One region of the Mesorhizobium sp. M8A.F.Ca.ET.208.01.1.1 genome, then DNA from elsewhere that is predicted to be linked to it. Evidence: predicted binding sites of a transcription regulator. Region 1 holds the regulator's gene; each other region holds the start of a gene.

Region 1 (7,460 bases):
AGCGACTTGACGGTGTTGCCGCCAGGCGTCGTGAAGTCCTTCACGCCGGCGATGTCGGTCATCTTCTTGCCGTCGGCGAGCTGCGAGGCGATCTCGGCGGCGTTCTTGCCGAGTTCACGCGCGTCCTTCCACACCGACACGGTCTGGGTGCCGAGCGCGATGCGGTTGAGCGCGGCATGGTCGCCGTCCTGGCCAGAGACCGGCACGGTGCCGGCGAGCCCCTGCGCCGTCAGCGCCGCGACGACGCCGCCGGCGGTGCCGTCATTGGCCGCGACCACCGCGTCGACCTTGTTGTCATTGGCGGTGAGGAACTGCTCCATGTTCTTCTGGGCGTTGGCGGGCAGCCAGCCGTCCGTATAGGCCTCGCCGACATTCTTGATCTTGCCCGAGTCGATGGCTTCCTTCAGCACTTCCATCGAGCCCGAGAACAGGAAGTCGGCATTCGGGTCGGCACCCGAGCCCTTGATGAAGACGTAGTTGCCTTCAGGCTTCACCTTGAACACTTCGCGGGCCTGCATGCGGCCGACTTCCTTGTTGTCGAAGGTCAGGTAGAAGACGTCCTTGTTTTCGATCAGGCGGTCATAGCCGACGACCGGAATGCCCTCGTCGAGCGCTTTCTGCACCGCCGGACCGATGGCCGAGGCATCCTGCGCCAGGATGATCAGCGAATTGGCGCCCTGCGAAATCAGGCTCTCGACATCGGTCAGCTGCTTGCCGGGATTGGACTGCGCATCGGCGGAAATGTACTTGTCGCCCGCGGCCTCGATCGCCTTCTTCATGGCGGCCTCGTCGGTCTTCCAGCGCTCTTCCTGGAAGTTGGACCAGGAAACGCCGATGACCTTGTCCTTCGCCTGCGCGACCGACACCAGTGTCAGCGACATGGCGACACCCGCCAGGATGGCGGCTGTGAATCTCTTCATGATATCCTCCCTGCGCCGCGTATGGCGCGACCAAACTGGCCCGAAGGCCGGCACAAAGGCTCTATTTTTTCGAGCCTCGAAAAAACACTGGTCCATCGCCAGAACACTGTCAACATCGATTCTGATGGATTTTGAGGTGCCAGAAATTTTTTTCGAGCCTCGCAATAAATAAATGACAGCACCGGCCGCTTCTGCCAGTGTTTGACCCTGTTGCCGGAGGTATTCGAGGGGGATCAAGAACCGCGGCAACCGGGAGGGAAAGCATGTCGGTGGGAATCCGCCACGACGATCTGCGCCGGCGCAACCGCGCAATGGTGATTGCAGCCGTGCGCCGGGATGGTCAGCCCTCGCGCACCGAGATCGCCGCCACCACTGGCCTCAGCCACTCGACCATATCGGCGATATCCGCCGACCTGATCGGCGAAGGTATCCTGACCGAAGGCAAGCCGAACGAGGCCGGCTCACTCAAACGTGGCCGGCCGCAGGTTGGCCTCGGCCTCAACCCCGAGGCCGCGGCTGTGATGACCGTGGTGCTGTCGCTGAATTTCCTATCCGTCGCCGTCATCGATTATGCCGGCCAGGTGGTCGCCGAGGAGCAGCGCCGGCTGGACACGCTGACCATGTCGCGCGAGGCGCTGATCGGCGAATGCACGGCAATAGTGCGCCGCCGCATCGAGGACCCCGATCTCGATATCCGCAGTGTTGCCCGCATCGCGCTGGCGATCCAGGGCATCACCGACACCAAGGCGCGTGCCATGCTGTGGTCGCCGATCACGCCGCAGACGGACATTGCCTTCGCCGACATACTCGAAGCCGAATTCGGCATCCCCGCCACCATGGAGAACGACTGCAACATGATGGCGGTGGCGTTGCGCTGGCGCGACCCTCAACGCTACCGCGACGACTTCATCGCCATCCTGCTCTCGCACGGCATCGGCATGGGCCTGGTGCTCAAGGGCGAACTGTTCACCGGCACCCATTCATCGGGCGGCGAATTCGGCCACATGATCCATCGCCCGGGCGGCGCGCTCTGCCGTTGCGGGCGGCGCGGCTGCGTCGAGGCCTACGCCGGCAACTATGCCATCTGGCGTAATGCCAGGCAGCTTGGCGAGGACGCCGAACCGGTCGCCGATGTCAGCGACGCGCAGATGCGGACACTCGCCGCGACGGCAAGGGAGAAAGACGGACCGGAGCGCGAAGCCTATCGCAAGGCGGGCGAGGCGCTGGGCTATGGGCTGGGCAGCCTGTTCGCGTTGATCGACCCGGCGCCGGTCGCCATGGTCGGTGTCAGTGCCGCCGCCTTCGATCTGATCGAGCCGGCCTTGCGCGAGGCCATCGCCCAGACCGCCGGCGGCCAGCATTCGGAATCGATTTCCTTCGACACCGAGCCGAACGAACTGCCGCTCATTCGCGAAGGCTGCGCCATGCGCGCCTTGACCTTCGTCGACCAGGAGATTTTCGCGCCGGGCGTGCAGGCGAGAGGCAGTGCTGGGAAGAGCGTGGCCTGAGCGAACGCTCCGGTGAATCACCACCAATGCTGGAGGTTGGCCGAGCGCCCTCAAGGTCGTGATCCCTGGGCGGAGCAGCCGCGAAGCGGCGTCGCGGAGACCCTGGGATCCATGCCGTGACCTCGATCGTAGAGTGCAACGGTGCAGAATTCTGCACTGCGGCGACGCGTCGAGGTCCCGGCATCGATCCTCGGGTCTGCGCCGCGTCGCTTCGCTCCTTGCTCCGCTCGTGGATGACGAAGTCAGGGGCGTAGCCGCCCTCGACCTAGTCTTCCCTGATCGCGTAGCCCGCGCCGCGAATGGTGCGGATGACGTCGGGCATGCGGCCATTGTTGACCGCCTTGCGCAGCCGGCCGACATGCACGTCCACCGTGCGCTCGTCGATATAGATCGTCTCGCCCCAGACATTGTCGAGCAACTGGCTGCGCGAGAACACCCGGCCGGGATGGCGCATCATGAATTCGAGCAGCCGGAACTCGGTCGGTCCGAGCCGGATTTCGCTCTTCTTGCGATAGACCCGGTGCGATTCACGGTCGAGCACGATGTCGCCGACCTTGAGCACGCTGGACAGCACTTCCGGCTTGGCGCGACGCAGCAGCGCCTTGACCCGGGCCATGAATTCCGGCGTCGAGAACGGCTTGACCAGATAGTCGTCGGCGCCGGTCGAAAGGCCACGCACGCGGTCGCTCTCCTCACCGCGCGCCGTCAGCATGATGATCGGCAACCTCTCGGTCTCGGGCCGCATTCGCAGGCGCCGACAGAGTTCGATGCCGGAAACAGCCGGCACCATCCAGTCGAGCACCAGGAGGTCGGGCACATTCTCCTGGAGGCGGATCTCGGCTTCGTCGCCGCGCGGCACCACCTCGACCTGGTAGCCTTCCGATTCCAGATTGTAGCGGAGGAGCACGCCGAGCGGCTCCTCGTCCTCCACCACCATGATGCGTGGCGCGATCATTGGCAGATCATCCTATCGTCAAGCCGCCGGCGCCGACATCGCCGTCTCGTCCTGCTTCGGACGATTGGCGGGCAGTTGCGTTCCGGTCAGCACATAATACGCATTCTCGGCGATGTTGGTCACATGGTCGCCGATGCGCTCGAGATTCTTGGCGCAGAACAAGAGATGCGTGCAAGCCGTGATGTTGCGCGGATCCTCCATCATGTAGGTCAGCAGTTCGCGGAACACCGAGGTGTATTTGACGTCGATGCGTTCGTCGTCATTCCTGAGCTTGGCGAGGGCGGCGGCATCGCCGGCCGCATATTCCTCGACCACGCCCTGCACCTGGATCAGCACCAGCTGCGCCATGGAATCGATCGAGTGCGACAGGTCGCGCGGCGTCGCGGTGAGGCCGACGGAACCGACGCGCTTGGCGATGTTCTTGGCAAGGTCGCCGATGCGCTCGAGGTCGCCCGCCATGCGGATCGAGCCGACGACATGACGCAGATCGTCGGCCATCGGCTGGCGCTTGGCGATCAGGGTGATGGCGCGGTCGTCGAGTTCGCGCTGGCGCGCATCCATGATGGCGTCGTCGGAGACGACGCGCTGTGCCAGCGCGTTGTCGGAATTCAGCAGAGCCTTGGTGGCGCCGCCGACCATCGTGCCGGCGAGATCGCCCATGTCGCTGATCAGCCTGCTGATCTGTCCGAGATCCTCATCGAAGGCTGCGACTGTGTGTTCGGCCATGATCCTGGTCCTCGTATGCGTGATATCAGCCGAAGCGGCCGGTGATGTAGTCCTGCGTGCGCTTCTCGCGAGGCGACGTGAAGATCTTCTCGGTCTTGTCGAATTCGACCAGTTCGCCCAGATACATGAACGCCGTCTGGCGCGACACGCGCGCCGCCTGCTGCATGTTGTGGGTGACGATGACGATCGTGTAGTCGGCCTGCAGCTCGTCGATCAGTTCCTCGATCTTGGCGGTCGACAGCGGATCGAGCGCCGAGGCTGGTTCGTCGAGCAGGATGACTTCCGGCTTCACCGCCACGGTGCGGGCGATGCAAAGACGCTGCTGCTGGCCGCCCGACAGGCTGAGGCCGCTGGCGTTGAGCTTGTCCTTGACCTCGGTCCACAATGCCGCGCGCTTCAGCGCCTGTTCGACACGGCCGTCCATCTCGGACTTGCTGATCTTCTCGTAGAGACGGACGCCGAAAGCGATGTTCTCGTAGATCGACATCGGGAACGGCGTCGGCTTCTGGAACACCATGCCGATCTTGGTGCGCAGGAGATTGAGATCCTGCGAGCGGTCGAGGATGTTCTGGCCGTCGAGCAGCACCTGGCCGTCGGCGCTCTGCTTCGGGTAGAGCTCGTAGATGCGGTTGAAGACGCGCAGCAGCGTCGACTTCCCGCAGCCCGACGGGCCGATGAAGGCGGTGACGCTGCGCTCGGGCAGCGACAGGCTGATATCCTTCAACGCCTTCGACTGGCCGTAGTAGAAGTTGAGGTTCTTGACCTCGATCTTGGCCTTATCCACGGCCACTTCGGGCGTGTTCAACTCGGTGGACAACATCGGTTTCATCTGTCCTCTCTGCGTCCGGTAAGGCTGCGGGCGAAAATGCTCAGGCCGAGAACCGTCAGGGTGATTATGAGTGCGCCGGTCCATGCCAGTTGCTGCCATTCCTCATAGGGGCTGAGAGCGAACTGGAAGATGGTGACAGGCAGGCTGGCCATCGGCGCGTTGAGATTGCTCGACCAGAACTGGTTGTTGAGCGCGGTGAAGAGCAGCGGCGCCGTCTCGCCGGAGATGCGGGCGATGGCGAGCAATATGCCGGTGACGATGCCGGAGAGCGCGGCGCGGTAAGCGACAGATTTGATGACCACCCAGCGCGGCGCGCCGATCGCGGTGCCGGCTTCACGCAGCGCGTTCGGCACCAGGTTGAGCATGTCCTCGGTGGTGCGCACCACGACCGGAATGACCAGGATGGCCAGCGCAACGGCGCCGGCAATGGCGGAGAAATGTCCCATCGGCCGCACCATCAGCTCGTAGACGAACAGGCCGATGATGATCGATGGCGCCGACAACAGGATATCGTTGATGAAGCGCACGATGGTGGTGAGCTTGGAGAAGCGGCCGTATTCGGCCATGTAGGTACCGGCGAGCACGCCGATCGGCGTGCCGACGATCACGGCGATGATCGTCATCACCACGCTGCCGTAGATGGCATTGAGCAGGCCGCCGGCGTCGCCGGGCGGAGGCGTCATTTCGGTGAACACGGCCAGCGAGACGCCGGACAGGCCCTTGTAGAGCAGCGCGCCGAGGATAAGCGCCAGCCAGGCGAGGCCAATGCCGGCGGCGACGACGCACAGCGTCATCATCACGCCATTCCTGCGCTTGCGGCTTTGGTGAAGCGATGCGGCTGTGGACATCGGTCAGGCTCCCGTACGGGCGTCGATGCGCATCAGCATGTAGCGTGCGATGGCAAGGATGAGGAAGGTGATGACGAACAGGATCAGGCCGAGCGCCACCAGCGAGGAGGTGTAGAGATCGCCAACGGCTTCGGTGAATTCGTTGGCGATGGTCGCCGAGATCGTCGTGGCGGGCGCGAACAGCGAAGTCGAGATGCGGTGCGCGTTGCCGATGACGAAAGTGACGGCCATCGTTTCGCCGAGCGCACGGCCAAGGGCGAGCATGACGCCGCCCATGATACCGATCCGGGTATAGGGAATGACCACGCGCCGCGTCACTTCCCAGGTCGTGCAACCGATGCCGTAGGCCGACTCTTTCAGCACCGACGGCACGGTGTCGAACACGTCCTTGGTGATCGAGGTGATGAAAGGCAGGATCATGATGGCGAGGATCATCGCCGAGGTGAGCAGGCCGATACCATAGGGCGGGCCGGCAAACAGATTGTTGAGCCCGGGAACACCATGGAACAGCCAGATGATAAAGGGTTGCACCGTCGTCTGCAGGAACGGTGCCAGCACGAACAGGCCCCAGATCCCGTAGATGATCGAGGGGATGCCGGCGAGCAGTTCGACCGCCATGCCAATCGGGCGCCGCAATGCGCGCGGGCAAAGTTCGGTGAGAAAGATCGCGATGCCAATGCCGAGCGGCACGGCAATCAGGATGGCGATGGCGGATGTGATGATGGTGCCGTAGATGGGCGCCAGCGCACCGAATTTCTCGGTCACCGGGTTCCAGCTTTCCGTGGTCAGAAAGGAGAAGCCGAAGGTCGAGAGCGCTTGCCAGGAACCGGCAAACAACGAGATGGCGACGCCGCCAAGCAGGACCAGAACCAGGATCGCGGCGGCGCGGGTCGCCGCATGGAAGATCGTGTCCGTCAGCGCGAAACGTCTGACGATCGCATCGCGCGAGCCCTTGATGGCTGGCAAGGCTTCCTGGACAGCACTCATGTCAAGCTCGGCTCTTTGTGTTGAGAAAAAGGAGCGCCGCGCAAAGCGGCGCTCCTTCGGGTGATGTTACTCGCCAGCGTAGACCGGCTTGCCGCCGGCCTGGATGTCGGCCTTCCACGAAGCCTTGATCAGGTCGACGACGCTGTCGGGGATCGACACGTAGTCGAGCGCCTTGGCGGTTTCCTTGCCGTCCTTGTAGGCCCAGGCAAAGAACTTCAGCGCTTCGCCGGTGGCGGCGGCATCGTCCGGAGCCTTGTGGATCAGCACCCAGGTCGAGGCGGCGATCGGCCAGGTGGCGTCGCCGGGCTCGTTGGTGATGATGACGTTGAAGTTCTTGGCAGTCTTGAAGTCGGCATTCGAAGCGGCGGCGCCGAAGGACTCGAGCGACGGCTCGACGACCTTGCCGGCTGCATTCAGCATCTTGGAGTAGGACAGCTTGTTCTGCTTGGCATAGGCATATTCGACGTAGCCGATGCCGCCGTCGGTCTGCTTGACGGTGTTGGCAACGCCTTCGCTGCCCTTGGCGCCGACGCCGGTCGGCCATTCGACAGCCGTGTCCGAACCAACCTTGTCCTTCCAGTCGGGCGAGAGCTTCACGAGGTAGTCGGTGAAGTTGAAGGTGGTGCCCGAGCCGTCCGAACGATGCACGACGGCGATCGCGGTCGACGGCAGGGTGAGCGAGGGGTT
Region 2 (7,460 bases), on a different contig from region 1:
ACCACCGGATACCGAGCTTCATCGTGACGCTGGCGGGCATGCTGATCTTCCGCGGCATCTGCCAGGCGCTGCTGGGCGGCGGCTCCTCGGTGGGTCCGCTTCCGGACGGCTTCAAGGCACTCAGCTCCGGCTTCATCCCTGATGTGATCGGCCCGCTGACGCTGGTTGCGCCGACGGTGAACGCGGCCGGCAAGACCATTTTGGGCAGCGGCCTGACGCTGCACATGACGACGGTCGTGCTGGGGCTGATCGCCGTGCTGGCCTATGCCTATTTCGGGGTGAGGACACGGCGCAAGCGCGAGCGCCACGGCTATGAGGCCGAGCCCTTCCCCCTGTTCGTCATCAAGACGCTGGTTGCCAGCGCGCTGGCGCTGTTCCTGGTCTATGAATTCGCCAGCTACAGGGGCCTGCCGGTGGTGCTGCTCGTCATGGGCGTGCTGATCTCGCTGTTCGTCTTCGTTACCAAGCGCATGACCATCGGCCGCCGCATCTACGCGATGGGCGGCAACCCCAAGGCAGCACAATTATCCGGCATCAACACCGAGCGGCTGACGCTTCTGGTGTTCATCAATATGGGCGTGCTGTCGGCGCTCGGCGGCCTGATCATCGCCGCGCGTCTCGGCCAGGCCGTGCCGGCCGCGGGCCTCGGCAGCGAGCTCGACGTGATCGCGGCCGTCTTCATCGGCGGCGCCTCGGCGATGGGCGGCGTCGGCCAGGTGATCGGCGCGGTGGTCGGCGGCTTCATCATGGGCGTGATGAACAACGGCATGTCGATCATGGGCGTCAACGTCGACTGGCAGCAGGTAGTCAAGGGACTGGTGTTGCTCGGAGCCGTCATCTTCGACGTCTACAACAAGAACAAGGCTTAAGGGCTGGAGGCAAGGACTAGGAGGCATACGGGTTCTAGATCGCGAAGCTGCCGGCAGCCCGTCGGCACCAAGAAGTCCGGGGAAGGACCAGGCTCGCGAACGCAATCCGGACGAAGCGTTTCAACCGTGGCGCGTTTCCGCGCCGCGCCGGTCAGGATTTTGCCGATGGCAGCCGGACACGGAAAAATGAGAGAGGACTGATCATGCTGATCTCGCAGATTCTCGACGACGCCGAGACGATCCGTGTCGTTGCCCGCAGCGGCGGGAAGACCCGGATCATCAACGGCGCGCGCAGCGTCTATTCGCTGGCGATGGAGGCCGCCCGCACCGGTGTCGGCCTGGCCGCTCTGATCGAACGCAAGGGACTTGGCGAGACGGTCGATCTCGACGCCGCCTACAAGAGAGGACGGCTCCTGTCGCCGATCAATCACCCCGACCCGGCGCATCTGCATTTGACCGGCACGGGGCTGACGCATCTCGGGTCGGCCGCGACGCGCGATTCCATGCACAAGAAGCTCAGCACCGACGGCGAGGAGCAGCTCACCGATTCGATGAAGATGTTCCGCATGGGGCTGGAAGGCGGCAAACCCGCCAAAGGCCAGGTCGGCGTACAGCCGGAATGGTTCTACAAGGGCAACGGCACCATGGCGGTCGCGCCTGGCGCGGCGCTGATGTCGCCGGCCTTTGCCAAGGATGCCGGCGAAGAACCCGAGGTCGCCGGGATCTATGTCATCGGCGACGATGGCGCGCCGTTCCGCGTCGGCTTCACGCTGTCGAACGAATTCTCGGACCATGTGACCGAGCGCGTGAACTATCTCTTCCTCGCCCACTCCAAGCTGCGCAATGCCTCGTTCGGGCCGGAAATCCTGATCGGAGACCTGCCTTCGGACATCCGCGGCACGTCGCGCATCCTGCGAGACGGCAAGACATTGTGGGAGAAGCCGTTCCTGTCGGGCGAAACGAACATGTCGCACACCATCGCCAATCTCGAACACCACCACTTCAAATATTCGGCCTTCCGCCAGCCGGGCGACGTGCATGTGCATATGTTCGGCACCGCGACGCTATCCTTCGCCGACGGCATCAACACGGAAGCAGGCGACGTGTTCGAGATCGAGGCAGGGGATTTCGGCCTGCCGCTGCGCAACCCGCTGGAAATCGAAAAGCCGGTGAAGGTGGCGGTGAAGGCGCTGTAAAAGCCACGGGGGCGTCATCCCCCTCTCGTGGGGAGATCGGCAGCTTCGACCTTAGCGCACCGCGCGGAAATGCTTTGAGAGCTTGAGGCCTTGCGCCTGGTAGTTCGAGCCCAGGTCGGTGCCGTAAAGCGCCCGCGGCCGCTTCAGCATGTGCTCGTAGACCAGCCGGCCGACGATCTGGCCATGGTCGAGGATGAACGGGACTTCGTGGCTGCGCACTTCGAGCACCGCCCGGCTGCCGGTGCCGCCGGACGCCGAATGGCCGAACCCCGGATCGAAAAAGCCGGCATAGTGGACACGGAACTCGCCGACCAGCGGATCGAAGGGCGTCATCTCGGCGGCGTAGAGCGGCGGCACATGCACCGCCTCCTGGCTGACGAGGATGTAGAACTCGTCGGGATCGAGCACCAGTTCGCCGGCGCCGCTCTTGTGGATCGGCTCCCAGAAATCGACGACGTCCTGTGCGGCACGCTTGTCGACATCGACGAGGCCGGTGTGGTGCTTGCCGCGATAGCCGACCAGCCCATCCTTGTCGCCATTGAGATCGATCGACAGCGCGATGCCGCCGCCGGAAATGTTCGGCGGATCGGTGGCGACCAGCATTTCGGCGTTGTGCAATTCATGCAGTTCGGCTTCCGATAGCAGTGCGTTGCCTGTACGGAAGCGGATCTGCGACAGGCGCGAACCGGTGCGCACGACGATCGGAAAAGTGCGCGGACTGACCTCGAGATAGAGCGGGCCGTGATAGCCGGCGGCGATCTTGTCGAACTCGTGGCCGCGATCGGTCATGACGCGGGTGAAGATGTCGAGCCGCCCGGTCGAGCTCTTCGGATTGGCCGAAGCCGAAATGCCAGCCGGCAGGGCCAGACTTTCGAGCAGCGGCACGATATAGACGCAGCCGGTTTCGAGAACCGCGCCTTCGGTCAGATTAATCTCGTGGAGTTGCAGCCGGTCGAGCTTTTCCGAGACCTTGTGATTGGGACCGGGCAGGAACGAGGCGCGCACCCGCCAGGCCCTTTCGCCCAATCTGAGATCAAGGCTCGCCGGCTGGATCTGGTCGGCATCGAGCGCGCGCGGCGACTTCAGCGCGCCGGACCTGAACAGCGCCGAAATGTCCTGATCGGGAAGAATGCCTGTCTGCCGCAAAGTCTGGCTCCGCCCAAGACTGGTCTCTTTTGGTGCAGGTTCTTGCCGCAAAACCACTGGGCACTTTTGCGGAACCTGCCTTGGTACAAACCTCTTAATGAAGCCGGCAATTGACGCAAGCGTGGCGCGGGTCTAAAGGGTCGTTATCCCGTGGTGATTTGGCCGGTCGGCTTGCAGCCACGTTAAACAAGTCGCTAAAGGACCGTCGGGCCGCAAGGCCGTATGGACCGGTTGCGACTTTCGCGGCCGGTTTTTTTGTGTCTGGAACAAAGCGATGAGCACCAAGAAGCGCAACTGGAAACCTCAGACGGCACTCGTGCATGGCGGAACCCTGCGTTCCCAATTCGGCGAAACCGCCGAGGCGATGTACCTGACCCAGGGCTATGTCTATAAAACCGCCCAGGCGGCGGAAGCCCGCTTCAAGGGCGAAGAGCCTGGCTTCATCTATTCGCGTTACGCCAACCCGACCGTCGACATGTTCGAAAAGCGCATGTGCGCTCTCGAAGGCGCCGAGGACGCGCGCGCCACGGCGTCGGGCATGGCGGCGGTGACCGCGGCCCTTCTGTGCAGCGTCAAGGCCGGCGATCATATCATTGCGGCGCGCGCGCTGTTCGGCTCCTGTCGCTGGGTGGTCGAGACGCTGGCGCCGCGCTATGGCATCGAGGCGACCTTGGTCGACGGCACCGATATCGCCAATTGGGAAAAGGCGGTCAGGCCGAACACCAAGCTGTTCTTCCTGGAAAGCCCGACCAATCCGACGCTGGAAGTCGTCGACATATCAGCCGTCGCCTCGCTTGCCAATTCGATCGGCGCGCGGCTTGTCGTCGACAACGTCTTCGCCACGCCGCTGCAGCAGAAGCCGTTGCAGCTTGGTGCGCACATCGTCGTCTACTCGGCCACCAAGCATATTGACGGCCAGGGCCGTTGCCTCGGCGGCGTCATCCTGTCGGACAAGAAGTGGATCGACGAAAATCTGCACGACTATTTCCGCCACACCGGCCCCAGCCTGTCGCCGTTCAATGCCTGGACCTTGCTGAAGGGGCTCGAGACGCTGCCGCTGCGCGTGCGCCAGCAGACGGAAAGCGCCGGCAGGATCGCCGACTTCCTGGCCGAGCAGCCGCAGATCGCCCGCGTCATCTATCCCGGCCGCGCCGACCATCCGCAGGCCGCCATCGTCAAGAAGCAGATGTCGGGCGGCTCGACGCTGATCTGCCTCGACGTCAAGGGCGGCAAGCCGGCGGCCTTCGCGCTGCAGAACGCCCTCGACATCGTGCTGATCTCGAACAATCTCGGCGATGCCAAGAGCCTGATCACCCATCCGGCGACGACGACGCACAAGAACCTGAGCGACGAGGCCCGCGCCGAACTCGGCATCGGGCCAGGGACGCTCAGGCTGTCGGTCGGCCTGGAGGACGCCGACGACCTGCTGGAAGACATCGCGCAGGCGCTGAAGGCCGCCAAATAGGCTGTTTGGGAGCGTCGGTCGCGGCGATCAGGCGCGCGACGGCGTCTCCTCCAGTTCGGCCGCCTTGGTGCGGATGGTCATTGCGTTGCCGCGCCAGTCGACGGCGCCGCCGAGCCAGCCGCGCGCCCAGAGGGTTGGGAGCATCACGTCCCGCGCAATCATGGCCGCGACCATGCGCGGCGACAGGTACCAGCCCTTGGACAAGGCCAGTGCGCACTCCGGAAGGTAGAAGGCCGCCAACACGGCAATCGCGGTTGCCCAGAGGCTGATGCCGGCGCTCGCCGCAGCAACCAGGGCAAGCGCGAGAGGCACCGCCGCGCCGGTCAGGATTTCGGGCGCGAAGAACAGCGGGAAGGTGACGCGGCGCAGGCGCGCCCAGCGGGCCTGGCGCGACCAGATCTCGCCAAGCGTGCGCTGGCCGAGCGGCTGCTCGAAGGGCGCGGCAACGAGATTGACGCGCAAGCCGAGGCCGTTCACCAGCTTGGTGGCGGCAGCGTCCTCGGCGATCTCGGCGGCCAGCGCCCGAATGCCGCCATTGGCATCCAGCATCGGCTTGTTCCACAGCATGCTCTTGCCCTGGGCAAAGCCGAGGCCGAGCGCCTCGCCGGCATACTGCCAGCGGGCCTGCAATGTGTTGAGGAAGGCGCATTCGACATCGGCCCAGAAACCCTCGGGCCGCGAGCCGATCGGCGTCGAGCAGACAAGGCCGGTGTCGGGCCGCCATGCCGCCATCATGTGCTCGACATAGTCCCTCGGCATCAGGACGTTGGAATCTGCAAGGATGACCCAGTTGTGGCGTGCCGCTTCCCAACCCTTGACGCAATTGTTGAGCTTTGGATTGGCGCTGACGCGGTCGTCACCGATCAGCAGCCGGGCCGGCACCTTGGGAAACCGGGCAATCGCCCTGTTTATCAGTTTGACCACCGGATCGTCGGTATGGGCGACGCAGAAGATCAGTTCGTAGCGTGGCCAGTCGAGGGCGAAGGCGCGTTCCAGCGTCTCATGCGTGAACGGCTCGACGCCCCGCGACGGGACGACGATCGAGACCGGTTGCGGCTTGCCGGCTGGCGGGGCGATCGTGTTGCGCCGTTTCAGCTGTGAAGCGGCGAGCGAAATGCTGGCGGCGTTTGAAAGGATGAGTGCGGTCGAAAGCGAGGCGGCTATGAAGGTGAGTTCCATCGAGATCTGGTCACTCCGGAAAGGCGGCCGGCATCGTGGCCGTTTTCAACAGTTCGACAGAGCGCCGAGTCGCCCGGTTCGTGCACACCACCATTGTCGTGTGTCACTTAAATGACATTCTTTGCCGGCACCTGCGGTTCAAGGTCAGCCGCGACAAGACGCGCACGTTGACCTGCTCACCGGGAGCGCTGAAAGTCATCGGGTTGTTTTGGAGCCGCTCATGTACCGCGCCGTGACGCGCAACATCGAAGTGCAGGTCAGGCCGTTCTATCTCGAGGACCGTTCGGATCCCTCGGAGAACCGCTATGTCTGGGGCTATCAGATAACGATCGACAACCAGTCGGACGAGTTCGTGCAGTTGTTGTCGCGCTATTGGCACATCACCGATGGCGCCGGCCGGGTCGAGGAAGTGCGCGGGCCGGGCGTTGTCGGCGACCAGCCGGAACTCAATCCCGGCGACAGCTATCAATACACGTCCGGCTGCCCGCTCTCGACACCGTCCGGGATCATGGTCGGACGCTACACGATGCGCAACAAGCGCGGCGAGACCTTCGACATCGCCATCCCCGCCTTCTCGCTCGATCTGCCGGGGACAAGGCGCACGGTGAATTAGCGTCTTTTCTCCCGTCACTATACGGGGGAGTTGAGGAATGGCCGCGAAGCGGACGAAAAGCCAATTGCTTGGCTTTTCGAGTGACGACCGTCCGGCAGGACAATGAGGGCAGCGCCGAGCTTGCGAGAATTTTCTTCAGACAGAGCCAAGGAGCTCCTGTACTAACGCTGGCGCTGCCCCTCATCCGCCTGCCGGCACCTTCTCCCCGTATAGTGACGGGGAGAAGGGACTAGCTTTACTGAGCCGCAAACTCGGCCGGATCGAAGTCGTACTGGGTCGAGCAGAACTCGCAGGCGACGTGGATGCCGCCATCCTCGGTGCTGTCCTTGATCTCCTGCGCGGAGAAGCCCTCGAGGATATCGCGGATCTTGTCCCTGGAGCACGAGCACTGGTCGGTGACGGGGACGCCGCCGAAGACGCGCACGCCATGCTCGTGGAACAAGCGATAGAGCAGCCGCTCGGCGCCGATGGTCGGGTCGATCAGCTCGGTCGGCTCGATGGTGCCCAGCAAGGCGAGGAGTTCCTGCCAGGAATTATCGGCCGGATCGTGGACTTCCGCGCGCGGATCGCCATCGCCGCCCGGCAGGTCCGGGACGCGCATGCGCTCGGGCGATTGCGGCAGGAACTGCGCCAGTATGCCGCCGGCGCGCCACTGCTCGCGCGCACCGCCGATACCGGGCGTCAGCAGCTTGGCGACCGAGAGCCTGATATCCGTCGGGATCTGTTCCGACTGGCGGAAATAGGTGCGCGCCGCGTCTTCCAGCGTTTCGCCGTCGAGCTGGACGATGCCCTGATAGCGCTGCGTATGGGCGCCCTGATCGATGGTCAGCGCCAGCACGCCGCTGCCAAGCAGCGTTTGCTGCGAGGTCTCGCCGGCCGCGACCAGCGCTTCGAGCCGATCCGCGTCGAAACGCGCATAGGCGCGCAGCGCCGAGGGCGTGGAAAAGTCCGCGACCAGCATGTCGACAGGCCCGTCGGTACGGGTCTGCAGG
Region 3 (7,460 bases), 310 kb from region 1:
GAAATTCGTGACCAGCCTTCTCAACCGCCGCGCTTTCGTGGCCCTGGCAGCAGCGTCGATGCTTGCCGGCGCGATGCATTCCGCGCCCGCCTCGGCGGCCGACGTGACCATTCCGATCATCGTCAAGGATACGACCTCTTTCTACTGGCAGATCGTTCTGGCCGGCGCCCGCAAGGCCGGCAAGGATCTCGGCGTCAATGTGCCGGAGCTCGGCGCCCAGGCTGAAACCGACGTCAACGGCCAGATCTCGATCCTCGAAAACGCCGTCGCCAGCAACCCGGCCGCCGTCGTCATCTCGCCGACCGAGTTCAAGGCGCTCGGCAAGCCGATCGACGAGGCGGCCTCCAAGGTCAAGGTCATCGGCATCGACTCTGGCGCCGACTCCAAGGCCTTCACCTCCTTCCTGACCACCGACAACGTGCAGGGCGGCCGCGTCGCCGCTGACGGTCTCGCCGCCGCCATCGGTGCCGCCAATGGGGGCAAGGTCGAAGGCAAGGTCGCGCTGATCACGGCGCTTCCCGGCGCTGGTTCGCTCGAGCAGCGCAAGCAAGGCTTCATCGAACAGATCAAGGCCAAGTATCCGGGCCTCGAGCTTATCGCCGACAAATACGCCGACGGTCAGGCCACCACCGGCCTCAACATCGCCACCGACCTGATCACCGCTAATCCCGACCTCAAGGGCATCTTTGCCTCCAATCTGATCATGGCGCAGGGCGTCGGCCAGGCGATCGCCGAGAACAACCTTGCCGGCAAGGTCGGGCTGATCGGCTTCGACAGCGACGAGAAGCTGATCAAGTTCTTGAATGATGGCGTCATCTCCGGCCTCGTCGTCCAGGACCCGTACCGGATGGGCTATGACGGCATCAAGACCGCACTCGCCGCGTCGAAGGGCGAGAAGGTCGAGGCGAATGTCGACACCGGCGCGAACCTCGTTACCAAGGCCAATATGAAGGATCCCAAGATCGACGCGCTGCTCAACCCGAAGCTCAAATAAGCAGCGTCGCGACAATCGTTTCCGGGGCGGCGTCGCCCCGGAAACATCCATCGGACGATTTGGAAATTCGCCTGCGTGCTTTAGGCTCCGCCTTCAAGATGCGTGTTCAAGACGCATCGCTGCGTACCCAACGATTGAGACCAATCTGGGAGGATTGTTATGACGTCGACGGCGCAGGAACTGCACCCGGCACCTACGCTGCAGCCGGGCAGGACGATCCTCGAACTCAACGGCCTCGAAAAGCGCTACCCCGGCACCCATGCGCTGAAGCCGGTGCACCTTGCCTTCAAAGCGGGCGAGATCCACGCCATTGTCGGCGAGAACGGCGCCGGCAAATCGACCCTCATAAAACTTCTGACCGGCGTCATGCCGCGTACCTCCGGCGAGGTCATCTGGGAGGGCAAGCCGGCGGCTTTGGCCACCCCGCACGAGGCGATGGCGCTGGGCATTAACGCCGTCCACCAGGAGGTGGTGCTGTGCCGCCATCTCACCGTCGCCGCCAACATGTTCTTAGGCGAGGAGGAGTCCCGCTTCGGCCTCCTGCAACAGCGCGCCATGGTCAAAGACGCGCAGAGGATCATCAACGGCCTCGGCTTCGACCTACCGGCGCATGTCATGCTCGGTGACCTCACCATCGGCCAGCAGCAGCTGATCGCGGCCGCCCGCGCCACCGTGCGCGGCACCAAGTTCCTGATCTTCGACGAGCCGACCGCCTACCTGACCCGCAAGGAGGCCGACCAGCTCTTCACCTTGATCCGCCGGCTGAAGTCGGAGGGCGTGACGATCATCTATATCAGCCATCGCATGGAGGAAGTGTTCGAGCTCGCCGATCGTGTTTCGGTGCTGCGCGACGGCACGCTGGTCGGCACCAGGAACATCAGCGAGACCAATGACGCCGAACTCGTCAAGCTGATGATCAACCGCTCGATCGAACAAATCTACCACAAGGATCATTTCACTCCGGGTGCCGCGATCGTCGAGGCCAGGAACCTCTCGGGCAAGGGCTTCGAAAACGTGTCGATGACAGTCCGTGCCGGCGAGATCGTCGGGCTCTACGGCCTGATCGGCGCCGGACGCAGCGAATTCGTCACCACGCTCTACGGCCGGCACAAGAAGTCGGCCGGCCAGGTCCTGTGGGAAGGCAAGGATGTCCAGATCAACTCCGAGCATGACGCGATCAAGCTCGGCATGGCGCTGGCGCCGGAAAGCCGCCGCGACCAGGGCCTTTGTCTCAACCTGCCGGTTGGCCTCAACCTCAATTTGCCGATCTACAAGCGCATCTCCCGCAACCTGTTGATCTCGAGCGCGAAAGAGAAGGCCGAGGCCGACCGCCAAATCGCCGGCCTCAGGATCAAGACCCCGACGCGCCATGCGTTGGCTTCCAGCCTTTCGGGCGGCAATCAGCAGAAGATCGTCATCGGCAAATGGCTGGCCCATGGCGCCAAGCTGTTCATCTTCGACGAGCCGACGGTTGGCGTCGATGTCGGCACCAAGGCCGAAATCTACCGCCTGTTCAGCGCGCTCTTGTCAAAGGGCGCCGGCATCATCCTGATCTCATCCTATTTGCCGGAAGTCTATGAACTGGCCGACACGCTGCACGTGTTCCGCCGCGGCAAGCTGGTGGCCACGCACGGCTTCCACACCGCCGATCACGAGGACATCCTCACACAGGCGCTCGCCGAGAAACAAGAAAAGTTGGGAGGAAAGACATGAGCACCGAGGCGATCCCTGCCGAAAAACCGAAGCGCAATTACAACGCCCTGTTCGGACTGACGCTGCTGGCGCTGCTGGTGCTGCTGTGGGTCATCCTGTCGTTATCCACATCGAGCTTCGCGTCGGCCAACAACATCTCGAATCTGCTGCGCCAGGGTTCGATGATCGCCATTTTGGCTGTCGGCCAGACCTTCGTCATCATCACCGGCGGCATCGATCTGTCCGTGGGCGCGGTGGTTGGCTTCGCAACCGTCATCGCCGCGATGTTGATCAACGCCGGCGTCCCGGTCTTCCTCGCCATCCTGCTCACCTTGCTGGTCGGCGTCGCCATCGGCCTCTTCCATGGTTTTGGCATCGTCAAGATGGGCCTGCCGCCTTTCATCATCACGCTGGCGACCCTGACGTCGCTGCGCGGCATTGGCCTCTTGATGACCAACGGCAATTCGATTTCGATCAACAATGATGCTTTCCAGGAATTCTCGCGCAACTCCTTCCTCGGCGTCCCTAATCTGTTCTGGATGGTCCTGCTGGTCGGCATACCCGCCTATGTCTTCCTGCATCACAGCCGCTGGGGCCGGTATCTGTTCTCGGTTGGGTCGAACGCCGAGGCCTCGCGCCTGTCCGGCGTTAACGTCCAGCGCACCATCTTCATGGCCTACACGCTGTCGGGTCTGTGCGCGGCGTTCGTCGGCGTGCTCTTGGCTTCGCGCATCGGCATCGGCAACCCGACCCAGGCCGAAGGGTGGGAACTGCAGGCGATCGCCTCGTCGGTGATCGGCGGCACCTCACTGTTCGGCGCGGTCGGCTCGGTGCACGGGCCACTGCTCGGCGCCTTCATCCTGGCGACCATCAACAACGGCGCCAACCTGCTCAACGTCAACGCCTTCTGGCAGCGTGTCATCACCGGCGTGCTGATCATCGTCATCGTCTATTTCGATGGCCTGCGCCGCCGCGGCGGCAAGTAGTCAACGAACCGAAAATCGAACTCCGGCCCAGTATCAAAACGGGCCGGAGTTTTCGTAAACCCAAATTGGACCGAACCATGAAAGCCGTCGTCTGCCGCTCGCCCGGCGAACTCATTCTGGAAGACCGTCCCGCTCCCGGCTCGCCGCCTCCCGGCTGGGCACTGGTGGCGGTCAGCCATGTCGGCATCTGCGGCACCGACTATCACATCTTCGAGGGCAAGCACCCGTTCCTCGCCTACCCCCGCATCATGGGCCACGAAGTGTCTGGCACCGTCGTCGAAGTCGGCGAAGGAGCCGGTCTTGCGGTCGGCGAACCGGTGATCATCAACCCCTATCTCTCCTGCGGCAAATGCATCGCCTGCCGCCACGGCAAGCCCAATTGCTGTGTGCGCATCGAAGTGCTCGGCGTGCATCGCGATGGCGCCATGTGCGAACAGATCCTGGTGCCGACGCAGAACCTCTATCCCACCAACGGCCTGTCGCTCGCCGACGCCGCCGCCGTCGAATTCCTGGCCATCGGCGCCCATGCCGTGCGCCGCGCGCGTTCCGAGCCCGGTGCACGCACGCTGGTCATCGGCGCCGGTCCGATCGGCCTCGGCACCGCCATCTTCGCCCGCATCGCCAGGCTCGACGTCAGCTTGCTCGACATGAGCAGCGAAAGGCTGGGCTTCGCGTCAAGCGAGCTCGGCTTCTCAGTCCTTGACGGCTCACAAGCGCCGGTTGCCGATCTGGTGCGCGACGCGACTGGTGGCGAAGGCTTCGACGTGGTCTTCGACGCCACCGGCAACACCTCCTCGGTGCAATCGGCCTTCGCCCATGTCGCGCATGGCGGCACGCTTGTGCTGGTCAGCGTCGTCAAGGACGACATCGTCTTTTCCGATCCCGAGTTCCACAAGCGCGAGATGACGCTGGTCGGCAGCCGCAATGCGCTGCGCGCCGATTTCGATCATGTCGCCGCCTCGATCCGCAATGGCGCCGTGCCGCTGGCCAAGCTCGTCACCCACCGGACCACGCTGACCGATACGCCAGGGGATCTCGCACGCTGGGTCCATGAAAAGTCGGGCCTGATCAAGGCCGTGATCGAGATCGGATAGCCGGGGCGTTACAGCGCCGACAGCTTCAGCTCCACCCGCTCGGCCGGAAAACGTGACTCCGAAAACTGGATCGGCTGGCCGTCGGGCGTGACGTTGACCGCCACCGTGACCAGCACGATGGCGCCCGGCTGCAGATCGAGATCGGCAAGATCCGCGGCGTCGGCATGGCGCGCCGAGAGCACGGTCGATTGCCTGAGATAATCGTCGATGCCGAAACGCGCGAGCGACGCGGTGATCGAACCGGTCTGCGCCATCGCCTCGTCGATGCCGGCAAAGCGTCTGGCATCGAACCAGCTGGCAGCACGCGACACGGACCGTCCGTCGGCCTCGCCGCGTGTTTCCAGCCGCATCACGTCAGCGCCCCTGGCAAGGCCAAGACCCTCGGCGACACGCTGGCTGGCCGGCTCGATCGATGAAGAGAGCAGCACGATGTGTCGTTCCGACGTCTGTCCCTGCAGGCCCGCCGAGAAACGCGTACGCGCGCCGATCGGATAGGACAGCCGCTTGCGCGACAAGACGAACGTGCCGCGCCCTTGCTCGGCCCGCAGCACGCCCTCCTGCACGAGGGCCGATATGGCGCTGCGTACTGTGTGACGGTTGACGCCGTAGCGCTCGGCCAGCGCGACTTCGGGCGGCAGCGCGGCATTTTCGGCGAAATCGCCAATGGCAATCGCTTGCAGGATCCTGTCGGCGATCTGGCGCCATAGTGAAACACCGCTGCGCCGCTCGATGCTGTCGGCCGCTTGCTGCCCGATCATGTTTTGCCCCCGCCTGTCACGCACCCGTCATGGACTCGCGTTAGGGAATATGTATAATTTGTATAGTTGTCTATATCAATAGACAAATCTGGCGAAGAGGAAAGCTGCCGATGCGAGGACAGGAAGCCCGCGACCAGGCCGAGCGCAAAGCCGCCATGGCGACGCTGGCGCAATCCAGCGGCGACGACATCGTCCGGCTCTGGAACGAGGCCGGCCTGCCTTCGCAAGCCGAGCTGCTGCGCGGTCCCGAGACCGGCCTGGTCACGCTGCGTGGCCGCATCGGCGGCGGCGGCGCGCCCTTCAATGTCGGCGAAGCGACCGTTACCCGCGCCACGGTCCGGCTGCCGTCCGGACAGGTCGGTCATTGCTACGCGCTTGGCCGCGACAAGCAGAAGGCGAAGCTGGCGGCCATCGCCGACGCGCTCTGGCAGGACCCTGCCCGCCGCGCCGAGGTCGAGACCAGGCTCATTGCGCCCTTACGCTCGGCTCTGACCGTTGCCCACGAAAAACGCCGTGCCGAGACGGCGGCGACGAAAGTGGATTTCTTCACCATGGTTCGCGGAGAAGATTGATGGATATCGCGGCACAATCGATCGAGGGCGGTTTCGCCGATCCGGTCTTCAACGCACAGACCGTGTTTCGGGCAGTCATGGACGCCATGGCGCGGCCGGGCAGCGTCCAGCCCTTGCCGGGCCTGGCCCGCCCGCCGGCGCCGCTTTCGGCAACATCAGGCGCCATTGCACTGGCGCTCTGCGACAACGACACGCCGCTCTGGCTCGACCCGGCCCTGCACGCCTCCGCGGCGATCGGCTCCTGGCTTGGTTTCCACACCGGTGCGCCGCTTGCCAACACCCCGGCCGACGCGCATTTCGCGTTTGTTGCCACACCGGCCGAAATGATGGCGCTCGACGGTTTCTCACAAGGCACGCAGGACTATCCCGATCGATCGACAACGCTGATCCTGCAGGTCGGCGATCTCACTTCAGGAACCCCGCTGTTGCTCGAAGGCCCCGGCATCGAAACCAGCGCCACGATCGCGCCGGCACAAATGCCGCGCCATTTCGTCGAGCAGTGGAAGCAAAACAACAAGCGCTTTCCGCGCGGCGTCGACATCGTCCTCGCCACATCGCAAGGCGTAGCCTGCCTGCCGCGCACGACGCGCATCAAGACGATGGAGGCTTGAAGATGTATGTCGCGGTAAAAGGTGGCGAAGCCGCCATTGCCAACGCCCACGGCCTGCTTGCCGACCGCCGGCGCGGTGACCGCTCGGTGCCCGCGCTCCGCCTCGACCAGATCGTCGAGCAGCTGGCGCTGGGTGTCGACCGGGTGATGAGCGAAGGCTCGCTCTATGACCGTGAACTCGCCGCACTCGCCATCGTCCAGGCGCGCGGCGACATGATCGAAGCGATTTTCCTGGTGCGTGCCTACCGCACCACGTTGCCGCGCTTCGGTTACACCAGACCGATCGACACCAGCGCGATGCTGGTCGAACGGCGCGTCTCGGCGACTTACAAGGACCTGCCTGGCGGCCAGCTGCTTGGCCCGACCTTCGACTACACGCACCGCCTGCTCGACCCCGAGCTTGCCACCGGCGCCGATGTCGCCGAGCCCTTGCAGCGCGCCCGCGAAGCCGAGCCCATGCCGCGTGTCTCGGCCATCCTCGCCCGTGAAGGCCTGATCGAGCCCGATGGCAAGATGCCGCAGGATCACATCCCCGGCGACATCACCCGCGAGCCGCTGGAATTCCCGATGGCGCGCGACATCCGCCTGCAGGCGCTGTCACGCGGCGACGAGGGTTTCCTGCTGGCGCTCGGCTATTCCACGCAGCGCGGCTACGCCCGCAACCATCCCTTTGTCGGCGAGATCCGCATAGGCGAGGTCGAGTTGGAGCTTGACGTTCCCGAACTGCCCTTCGCGGTGCCGCTCGGCACGGTGC
Region 4 (7,460 bases), on a different contig from region 1:
GCCGCGACACGCCTTGGCCAGGCCGATGAAGCCACGCGGCTGCTGTCGGCCCACATCGTCGGCAGCCGTGACCGGTTGGTGACGTCGCTTGCCAACGACCGACGTGGCCTTCGCGCCAGGGGATTTGCCGTCGTCGCCGCCTAGTGCGGTCGATGCAGGGCAGCATTCGCCGGAAAACAGGCCGCATCTGACGTGAAGAGCACTTTCGGCCTCGCTTCAAGCAAGCCGATGGCGTAAGAGCGGCAATGGAAAACAATCGGTTTGAAACACCCGTGACCGTCAAGTCCGTCACGGCGGGAAGCACTCAGCTCTTGCGTTCTGCAAGGGAAGCTTCCGATTACCTGCTCAACAGCTGGCCCGGCAAGCGCAGCGCCAAGCATCGTGCGGCGCTGCAGGCCTGCCACGACGCACTCGCCGGCGACAAACCGGCGATGAATGCCCGACGCGCTTTCATCGCCGCGGCGCGGGAGGTGGATGTTTTCATCAGTGACAAGGCGCCAGCCTGACATAGGCTGATACCGACAATTCGGATTGAGGCACGGCCCGCATTCGCGGGCCGCATGCCGTTACTCCTCGGTTTTGGTCTCCGTCTCGGTCTCGGGCTCGGGCTCGGGCTTCGAACGTTCGCGGGCGGCAACCTTGGCGGCCAGCTTTTCAGCCTTCTTGGCCGCTTTCTGGCGGTCACGCTCCTTGCGTTCCTGATCGTAGTTGGGTGCTCGCGCCATATCGGCTCCTTTTATCACTGCCTTGCGGCCCTGAACCTGCCTAGGAGCATTAGCCGTCAAACACAACAGCTGAAGCGACAATGCCTGGGTGCTTGCTGGAAGAGATGCGGGGGCTTGCCAGATGGGCGCCACAATGATGTAGGAAATGCGGGGCGCCAATGAATTGAGAGCTGCCTGTTTGTTTTGATCAAGTGACCGATGGCCACAATTTCGCGGACCGCCGCAAGAGTTTTCTATTATGCGAGAAACGTCGTGCGCGATGTCGCTCCGCAAACGCTGTTTCGCGCAAGGCTGGCCGACCGGCTCGAAAGGGCGAGGCTTTCCGGTGAGGCGGCGCGCCGCAGGCTGAATTACTACAACAAGCTGCAGGATTGTTTCGCGCCAAGCGCCAATGCCAAGCGCATCAGCAAGCTGCCGTTCACGCCGACCATGTACTATTACGACCTGAAGGAATTCGCCCGCTATTTCGATCCGGATTTGTTCATCGACCTCGAATTCGGCGACGTCAGGAACGTGCCTAGGGTGCCCGCTATCGTCAAGGATCGGCCAATCTGCGATGACGACCGGAACGCCGTCATCATGAAGCTCGACAAGTTTCGTCACTTCCAGATGCCGGCTGACGCTATTGCGTTCGCCGATAAGCTGCCGACCGTGGTCTGGCGCGGCGATCTCAACAACCCGATCAGGACAAGATTCCTCAAGGCAGTGCGCGACCTGCCGTTCTGCGATGCCGGCTCGCACAAGCCGAACGCGCCGGCCGAATACGCCAAGCCTTTTCTCAGCATCAGCCAGCACCAGCGCTACCGCTACATCGTCTCGCTCGAAGGCAATGATGTAGCGACCAACCTCAAATGGATCATGAACTCGAAGTCGCTTTGCCTGATGCCACCGCCGACTTATGAGACATGGTTCGCGGAGCGGCAGCTCGAAGCCAATGTGCACTATGTGCCGCTCGAGGCGGATTTCTCGAACCTTGCGGACCATGTGGCCTATTTCGAGCGGAATCCGGCCAAGGCGGAGCGCATCATCGCCGCCGCGAATGCCTATTGCCGGACATTCGACGACGAGCGGACCGAACAGGCGATCTCTCTGCTGGTGCTCTACAAATACTTCGTGCTCTCGGGCCAGATCAAACCTGATGCCGAGGTGTGGCGCTACATAACGGGCTAGTTGCCGGGCACCTCGTCTCGGCCGGCTGCCACGTGTTCGGGCAGCGCTGGATTGCGTGGCCCAATCATGCGATCATGCCGAGGGAACCGTCCCGGCCGTCATTTGTTTAATCGCGTTTATCTCTGATCAAAAGAACGATGGCCACCATAAAACGAACGACCGCAAAGGTCTTTTACTACGCGCGAAACGTGATCCGCGATATCGCACCCCAGGCGATCTTCCGACGACGGTTGGCGGGCCGCCTGGAACAGGCCAGGCTCTCGGATGAGGCCGTGCGCCGACGGCTGAATCACTACAACAAGCTGCAGGACGCTTTTACGCCAAGCGCGGATGCCGTGCGTATCGACCAGCTGCCTTTTGAACCGAGCATGTACTATTACGACTTGAAGGAATTTGCCCGCTATTTCGATCCGTCACTGCTCATCGACCTGAAGTTCGGCGACGTAAAAGGCGTGCCCGAGCTGCCGACGCTCGTCAAGGACCGGCCGATCCGCGCCGACAACGGCAACGCCGTCGTGATGAAGTTCAATAAGTTCCGCCATTTTCACATGCCCACCGACGCCGTCGTCTTCACCGACAAACGCCCGGCTGTGGTCTGGCGCGGCGACCTCAACAATCCGATCCGGACACGGTTCCTGGATGTCGCGCGCGACTTGCCGTTCTGCGACGTCGGTTCGCACAAGCGCAATGCACCGGCTGCGTACAGCAAGCCCTTCCTCAGCATCAGCCAGCACCTGCGCTATCGCTACATCGTCTCGTTGGAGGGCAATGACGTGGCGACCAACCTCAAATGGATCATGAACTCCAACTCGCTCTGTCTGATGCCGCCGCCGACCTACGAGACATGGTTTGGCGAGAGCCAGCTCGAGGCTGGAGTCCACTATGCGCCGCTCGACTCGGACTTCTCCGATCTCCGTGAAAAGGTAGATTATTTCGAACGGCATCCGGCCGCGGCGGAGCGCATCATCGCCACGGCCAATGCCTACTGCCGCAAATTTTCCAATGAACGGGACGAGCAGGCGATCTCCCTGCTCGTCCTCTACAAATATTTCGTGCTCGGCGGCCAGATCGAACCCGATCCCGAACTCTGGCGGTTCATCGAGAGCTAGCCCTCGCTCTCGACCTGACGCTGATCAGATATCGCTGCGGTCGAGAACCAGATCGGCGGGGCCGAAGCGATCCTTCGCTGTCAGTTGCTGGTGCCAGTAGGGGTAGAGCAGGGGCGGCCGGCTTACGGCGTCGAGACGCTGGCGTTCCTCGGTGCCTAGCACCAGGGCGGCGGCCGCGAGATTGTCCTTCAGCTGGACGTCATTGCGGGCGCCGATCACCAGCGAGGAGACGGCAGGGCGGCCGAGCAGCCAGGCGAGCGCCACCTGTGCCGCCGAAACACCACGATCCCTGCCGATCTCGACCAGCACATCGACGATCCGCCACAGCCGGTCCTCGTCGCGGATCGGCGGCTCGGACCAGCCGGCGAGCTGGCGGGCGGTCGGGCTGTCGCGGCGGTATTTACCCGACAGCAGGCCGCCGGCGAGCGGGCTCCAGACCAGCACGCCCAGCCCCTGGTCGACCGAGATCGGCAGCAGTTCGTACTCGGCCTCGCGCGCTTCCAGCGTATAGTGGATCTGCTGGGTGACGAAGCGTTGCTGGTGGCGGCTGTCGCTGATGGAAAGCGCCTTCATCACCTGCCAGCCCGAATAGTTGGAGCAGCCGATGTAGCGCACCTTGCCCTGGCTGACCAAAGTGTCGAGCGCGGCAACGGTTTCCTCGAGCGGGGTGAGGCCGTCCCACTGGTGGACGAAATAGATGTCGATGACATCGGTCTTCAATCGCTTCAGGCTTCTCTCGCATTCACGGATCAGATGATGGCGCGACAGGCCCTCGTCGTTCGGGCCCTTGCCGATCCGCATCCGGGCCTTGGACGCGATCAGCACGTCGTTCTTGCGCTTGCCGCCGAGCGCTTCGCCTATGATCTCTTCCGACAGGCCGTTCGAATAGACATTCGCGGTGTCGATGAGGTTGATGCCGGCGTCGATGCACATGTCGATCATCCGCTTTGCTTCGGCGAGATCGCTGTTGCCGACCGCGGCGAAAGGCCCGGCGCCGCCGAAGGTCATTGTGCCAAGCGTCAGTGTCGAAACCTTCAGGCCGGAACGGCCAAGGGTGCGGTATTCCATGTCAGATCCTCACGATTTTGTTGAAGAGGCGTGCCGCCAAGGGCAGGCCTGGAACGCGACCGGGGATTTGTAGGACAATTCGGTAGGCTTGTCGCCATGCGATGACGCCGATCGATCATGCGTCGCGAAATTTGCACCGGCGGCAAATCGCGCCCGGGCTGCAATAAAACCGTCACCGCCGGCCTATATTGAAGTCGGCTCAGGTGTTTCCATTCCCGGCCGCTGGCAGCAATTTGGGGACGCCCCAGGGAACCGACAGGCTTGCAAGCGGAGCAGTTGATATGACCGAGCTAAGACAGAATTCCCCTGCCAAGGACTGGCTTGAAGCCGAACTCGCCGACACGCTCGACGAAGATTATGAACTCGAATTGTCGGAACCGGCGCTGTCGATGGAGATCGCCAAGATCTACAAGAACTCGCATCCGCCTTCGATCGATCGCATGCAGTATTTTCGCGACTTGATCACCCTTCAGTCCGAATTGATCAAGCTGCAATCCTGGGTCGCCTATCACAAGAAGAAACTGGTGGTGATTTTCGAGGGCCGCGATTCCGCCGGCAAGGGTGGCGTCATCAAGCGTATCACCCAGCGGCTCAATCCGCGTATCTGTCGCGTCGTGGCGCTTCCGGCGCCGACCGAACGCGAGAAGTCGCAATGGTATTTCCAGCGCTATGTCCCGCATTTGCCCGCAGGCGGCGAGATCGTGCTGTTCGACCGCTCCTGGTATAACCGCTCCGGCGTCGAGCGGGTGATGGGCTTCGCCAGCCCCGATCAGGTCGAGGAGTTTTTCCACGACGTGCCGGAGTTCGAGCGCATGCTGGTGCGCTCCGGCGTCACCGTGGTCAAATACTGGTTCTCGATCACCGATGAGGAACAGCAGATGCGCTTCCTGATGCGCATCCACGATCCGATGAAGCAGTGGAAACTGTCGCCGATGGACCTACAGTCGCGGGTGCGCTGGGAGCAGTACACCAAGGCCAAGGAAGAAACCTTCGCCCGCACCAACATTCCCGAAGCGCCCTGGTACATCGTCGAGGGCAACGACAAGAAGCGGGCACGCCTGAACTGCATCGACCATCTGCTCAAGCAGCTGCCATATGAAGAGGTGCCGCACGAGGAGATCACGCTGCCGGAGCGCGTTTTCAACCCGGAATACGAACGCCAGGTCCTGCCGCGCGAGCTTTACGTGCCGGAGAAATATTGAGTGACCCTTCCTTCTCCCCGTCACTATACGGGAGGTGCCGGCAGGCGGATGAGGGGCGGCGCCGAGCTTAAGCCCGCTTGATAACCACGTGCGTGGCCAGCGCTGTCGCCACCTGTTCGGTGCACGCGTAGCCAAGCTTGGGCATGTCGAGGCCAGCAAAAAGGTTCTCGCCCCGGCCAAGCAGCACCGGCGAAATCGCCAGGTGCATCTCGTCGATCAGCCTCTCCTGGAGATATTGGCGGATCGTATCGACGCCGCCGCCGACCCGCACGTCCTTGCCGCCAGCCGCCGATCTCGCCTGCTCGAGCGCCGAATGGATGCCGTCGGTGACGAAATGGAAAATCGTGCCGCCTTCCATGGTGATAGACGCCCGCTTGTGGTGCGTCAGCACGAAAACCGGCACATGGTAGGGCGGGTTGTCGCCCCACCAGCCCTTCCACTTGTCGTCAGGCCATTCTCCGCGGATCGGCCCGAACATGTTGCGACCCAGGATCCAGGCGCCGACATTCTCGAAGCTGCGCGCCGCGAACGCCTCGTTGGTATCGGTGGTGCCGCCATCTTGTCCGAGCACCATCTTGCGGAAGGTGCGGGTGTCGACAAACCACTTGTGCAAGGATCCTCCGCCGATGCCGAGCGGATTTTGCAGATCCTGATCAGGACCGGCGCCATAGCCGTCGAGCGAGAGGGTAAACGCGTTGACACGAAGTTTTGACATGAAGACCTCCTCGATAACCAGTTGTAATTTGCAAGTGGTTTTCTTTTAGCAAACTGATTGCGAACTGCAAGCGGTATTTTCGGATCGAAAGTATGTATCCGGACCTTTGCCGCCAGGCGATGTCGGGACTGTTTTTAGCGATCGGCCCGGACGGCCAGTGACGGCCGCCCAGGCCGCCGCGATATCAGCTCATTCGCCCGTCAGTTCCATGAAGCGGATGTGGTTGCTGAACGGGTCGATGACCTCCACCGTCAGCCGGCCGTCTTCATGCTCCAGGCCGGGATTCATGTAGCGATACTCCTTGCCGGCAAGCTCTTTGTGGAAGTCGCGGATGCCTGTCATATAAACGACCATGTTGCCGCCAGGCGTCGCGTCGCCCGCATGTTCGGACAGGTGCAGTGCAAGGTCGCCACGCGAGACTTGGGTATAGAGAGGGGAACTTTCCCCATAGCGGTGCTCCCAGTCCACGGTGAAGCCGAGGAAGCCTAGGTAGAATTCGTGCGCCTTGGCGACGTCGAAGATGCGAACGATCGGCGCGGTTCGCTCGAAGACGATCTTGTCTTGGCCGGCAGGCGGGGCTTCGATCTTCGCCGACAGAATATTCCAGCTCGCCAGTCCAAACTGGCGCGCGACGATCTCCAGGGCGTCACTGTGGCTGATCGTCAGGTCGCGGGCGGCAAGCGCCTCCCGCATGGCTTTCGCCATGGTCTTGGCATCGCTATAGGCAAGCATGTCCGTTTCCTCGGGTCACGGCGAAGCCTTCGTCAGTGCCCGCATTGCCGACGCCTTCGCCCGACGGTGAAACGGGTCAGGGAGCATCCTCTGGAGGCGTTCGCCATACCTCTTTGTCCGAGGTGCGGGCTGCCGGCCGCCCCCGGCCGTGCGACTATCATAGCTGCAGCTGCCGGTTTTTGTCAGCGGGAATTCGAAGGAACCGCCGACCGATCGAAAGAGTGGTGACACCTACTGAAAGGCATTGCCCGGGAAGTCGGGGCTAGCCCTTCAGCATCACAGCCACTTCGGGCGCGAAATAGGTCAGGATGCCATCGCAGCCGGCACGCTTGAAGGCGAGCAGCGATTCCAGCATCGCCTTCTCGCCATCGATCCAGCCATTTGCACCCGCCGCCTTGATCATCGAATATTCGCCCGACACCTGGTAGGCGAAGGTCGGCATCTGGAATTCGTCCTTCAGCCGGCGGATGATGTCGAGATACGGCAGGCCGGGTTTGACCATCAGCATGTCGGCGCCCTCGGCGATGTCCTGTTCGGCCTCGCGCACCGCCTCGTCCGAATTCGCGTGGTCGATATAGTAGGTCTTCTTGTCGCCCTTGAGCAGGCCGGCGGTGCCGACCGCCTCGCGATAGGGGCCGTAGAAGGCCGAGGCGAATTTGGTGGCGTAGGACATGATCGCCACGTCCTGAAAACCGTTGGCGTCGAGCGCGTCGCGGATGGCGCCGATACGGCCGTCCAT

Evidence for each region. The regulator PhoB, encoded in region 1, activates phosphate uptake and scavenging genes when phosphate is short. The targets are predictions, from matches to a motif close to TGTCATNNANCTGTCAT.
Region 2: a site for PhoB is predicted at 5,956-5,972, ahead of EN851_RS26840 (ceramide glucosyltransferase). Genes of this name have one in related genera too.
Region 3: a site for PhoB is predicted at 5,539-5,555, ahead of phnF (phosphonate metabolism transcriptional regulator PhnF). Genes of this name have one in related genera too.
Region 4: a site for PhoB is predicted at 4,232-4,248, ahead of ppk2 (polyphosphate kinase 2). Genes of this name have one in related genera too.

What each region holds. Positions count from the first base shown of each region.
Region 1 covers NZ_SRUT01000002.1:883,871-891,330, forward strand. Annotated here, with positions in the region: gene xylF (D-xylose ABC transporter substrate-binding protein) at 1-920, opposite strand, end outside; gene EN851_RS14795 (ROK family protein) at 1,184-2,428, shown strand; gene phoB (phosphate regulon transcriptional regulator PhoB) at 2,694-3,383, opposite strand; gene phoU (phosphate signaling complex protein PhoU) at 3,402-4,109, opposite strand; gene pstB (phosphate ABC transporter ATP-binding protein PstB) at 4,135-4,938, opposite strand; gene pstA (phosphate ABC transporter permease PstA) at 4,935-5,786, opposite strand; gene pstC (phosphate ABC transporter permease subunit PstC) at 5,790-6,773, opposite strand; gene pstS (phosphate ABC transporter substrate-binding protein PstS) at 6,840-7,460, opposite strand, start outside.
Region 2 covers NZ_SRUT01000007.1:217,895-225,354, reverse strand. Annotated here, with positions in the region: gene mmsB (multiple monosaccharide ABC transporter permease) at 1-869, shown strand, start outside; gene araD1 (AraD1 family protein) at 1,073-2,065, shown strand; gene EN851_RS26850 (2'-deoxycytidine 5'-triphosphate deaminase) at 2,117-3,211, opposite strand; SAM riboswitch at 3,352-3,429, shown strand; gene EN851_RS26845 (O-succinylhomoserine sulfhydrylase) at 3,486-4,676, shown strand; gene EN851_RS26840 (ceramide glucosyltransferase) at 4,704-5,855, opposite strand; gene apaG (Co2+/Mg2+ efflux protein ApaG) at 6,076-6,468, shown strand; gene EN851_RS26830 (Hsp33 family molecular chaperone) at 6,704-7,460, opposite strand, start outside.
Region 3 covers NZ_SRUT01000002.1:570,783-578,242, forward strand. Annotated here, with positions in the region: gene EN851_RS13250 (ABC transporter substrate-binding protein) at 1-994, shown strand, start outside; gene EN851_RS13255 (sugar ABC transporter ATP-binding protein) at 1,154-2,707, shown strand; gene EN851_RS13260 (ABC transporter permease) at 2,704-3,672, shown strand; gene EN851_RS13265 (zinc-binding alcohol dehydrogenase family protein) at 3,750-4,766, shown strand; gene phnF (phosphonate metabolism transcriptional regulator PhnF) at 4,775-5,524, opposite strand; gene phnG (phosphonate C-P lyase system protein PhnG) at 5,635-6,096, shown strand; gene phnH (phosphonate C-P lyase system protein PhnH) at 6,096-6,707, shown strand; gene EN851_RS13285 (carbon-phosphorus lyase complex subunit PhnI) at 6,710-7,460, shown strand, end outside.
Region 4 covers NZ_SRUT01000001.1:1,574,736-1,582,195, reverse strand. Annotated here, with positions in the region: gene EN851_RS08205 (GntR family transcriptional regulator) at 1-144, shown strand, start outside; gene EN851_RS08200 (DUF982 domain-containing protein) at 246-506, shown strand; gene EN851_RS08195 (hypothetical protein) at 567-725, opposite strand; gene EN851_RS08190 (glycosyl transferase family 90) at 924-1,895, shown strand; gene EN851_RS08185 (glycosyl transferase family 90) at 2,033-3,004, shown strand; gene EN851_RS08180 (aldo/keto reductase) at 3,029-4,072, opposite strand; gene ppk2 (polyphosphate kinase 2) at 4,354-5,274, shown strand; gene EN851_RS08170 (dihydrofolate reductase family protein) at 5,342-5,989, opposite strand; gene EN851_RS08165 (glyoxalase superfamily protein) at 6,179-6,721, opposite strand; gene hemB (porphobilinogen synthase) at 6,984-7,460, opposite strand, start outside.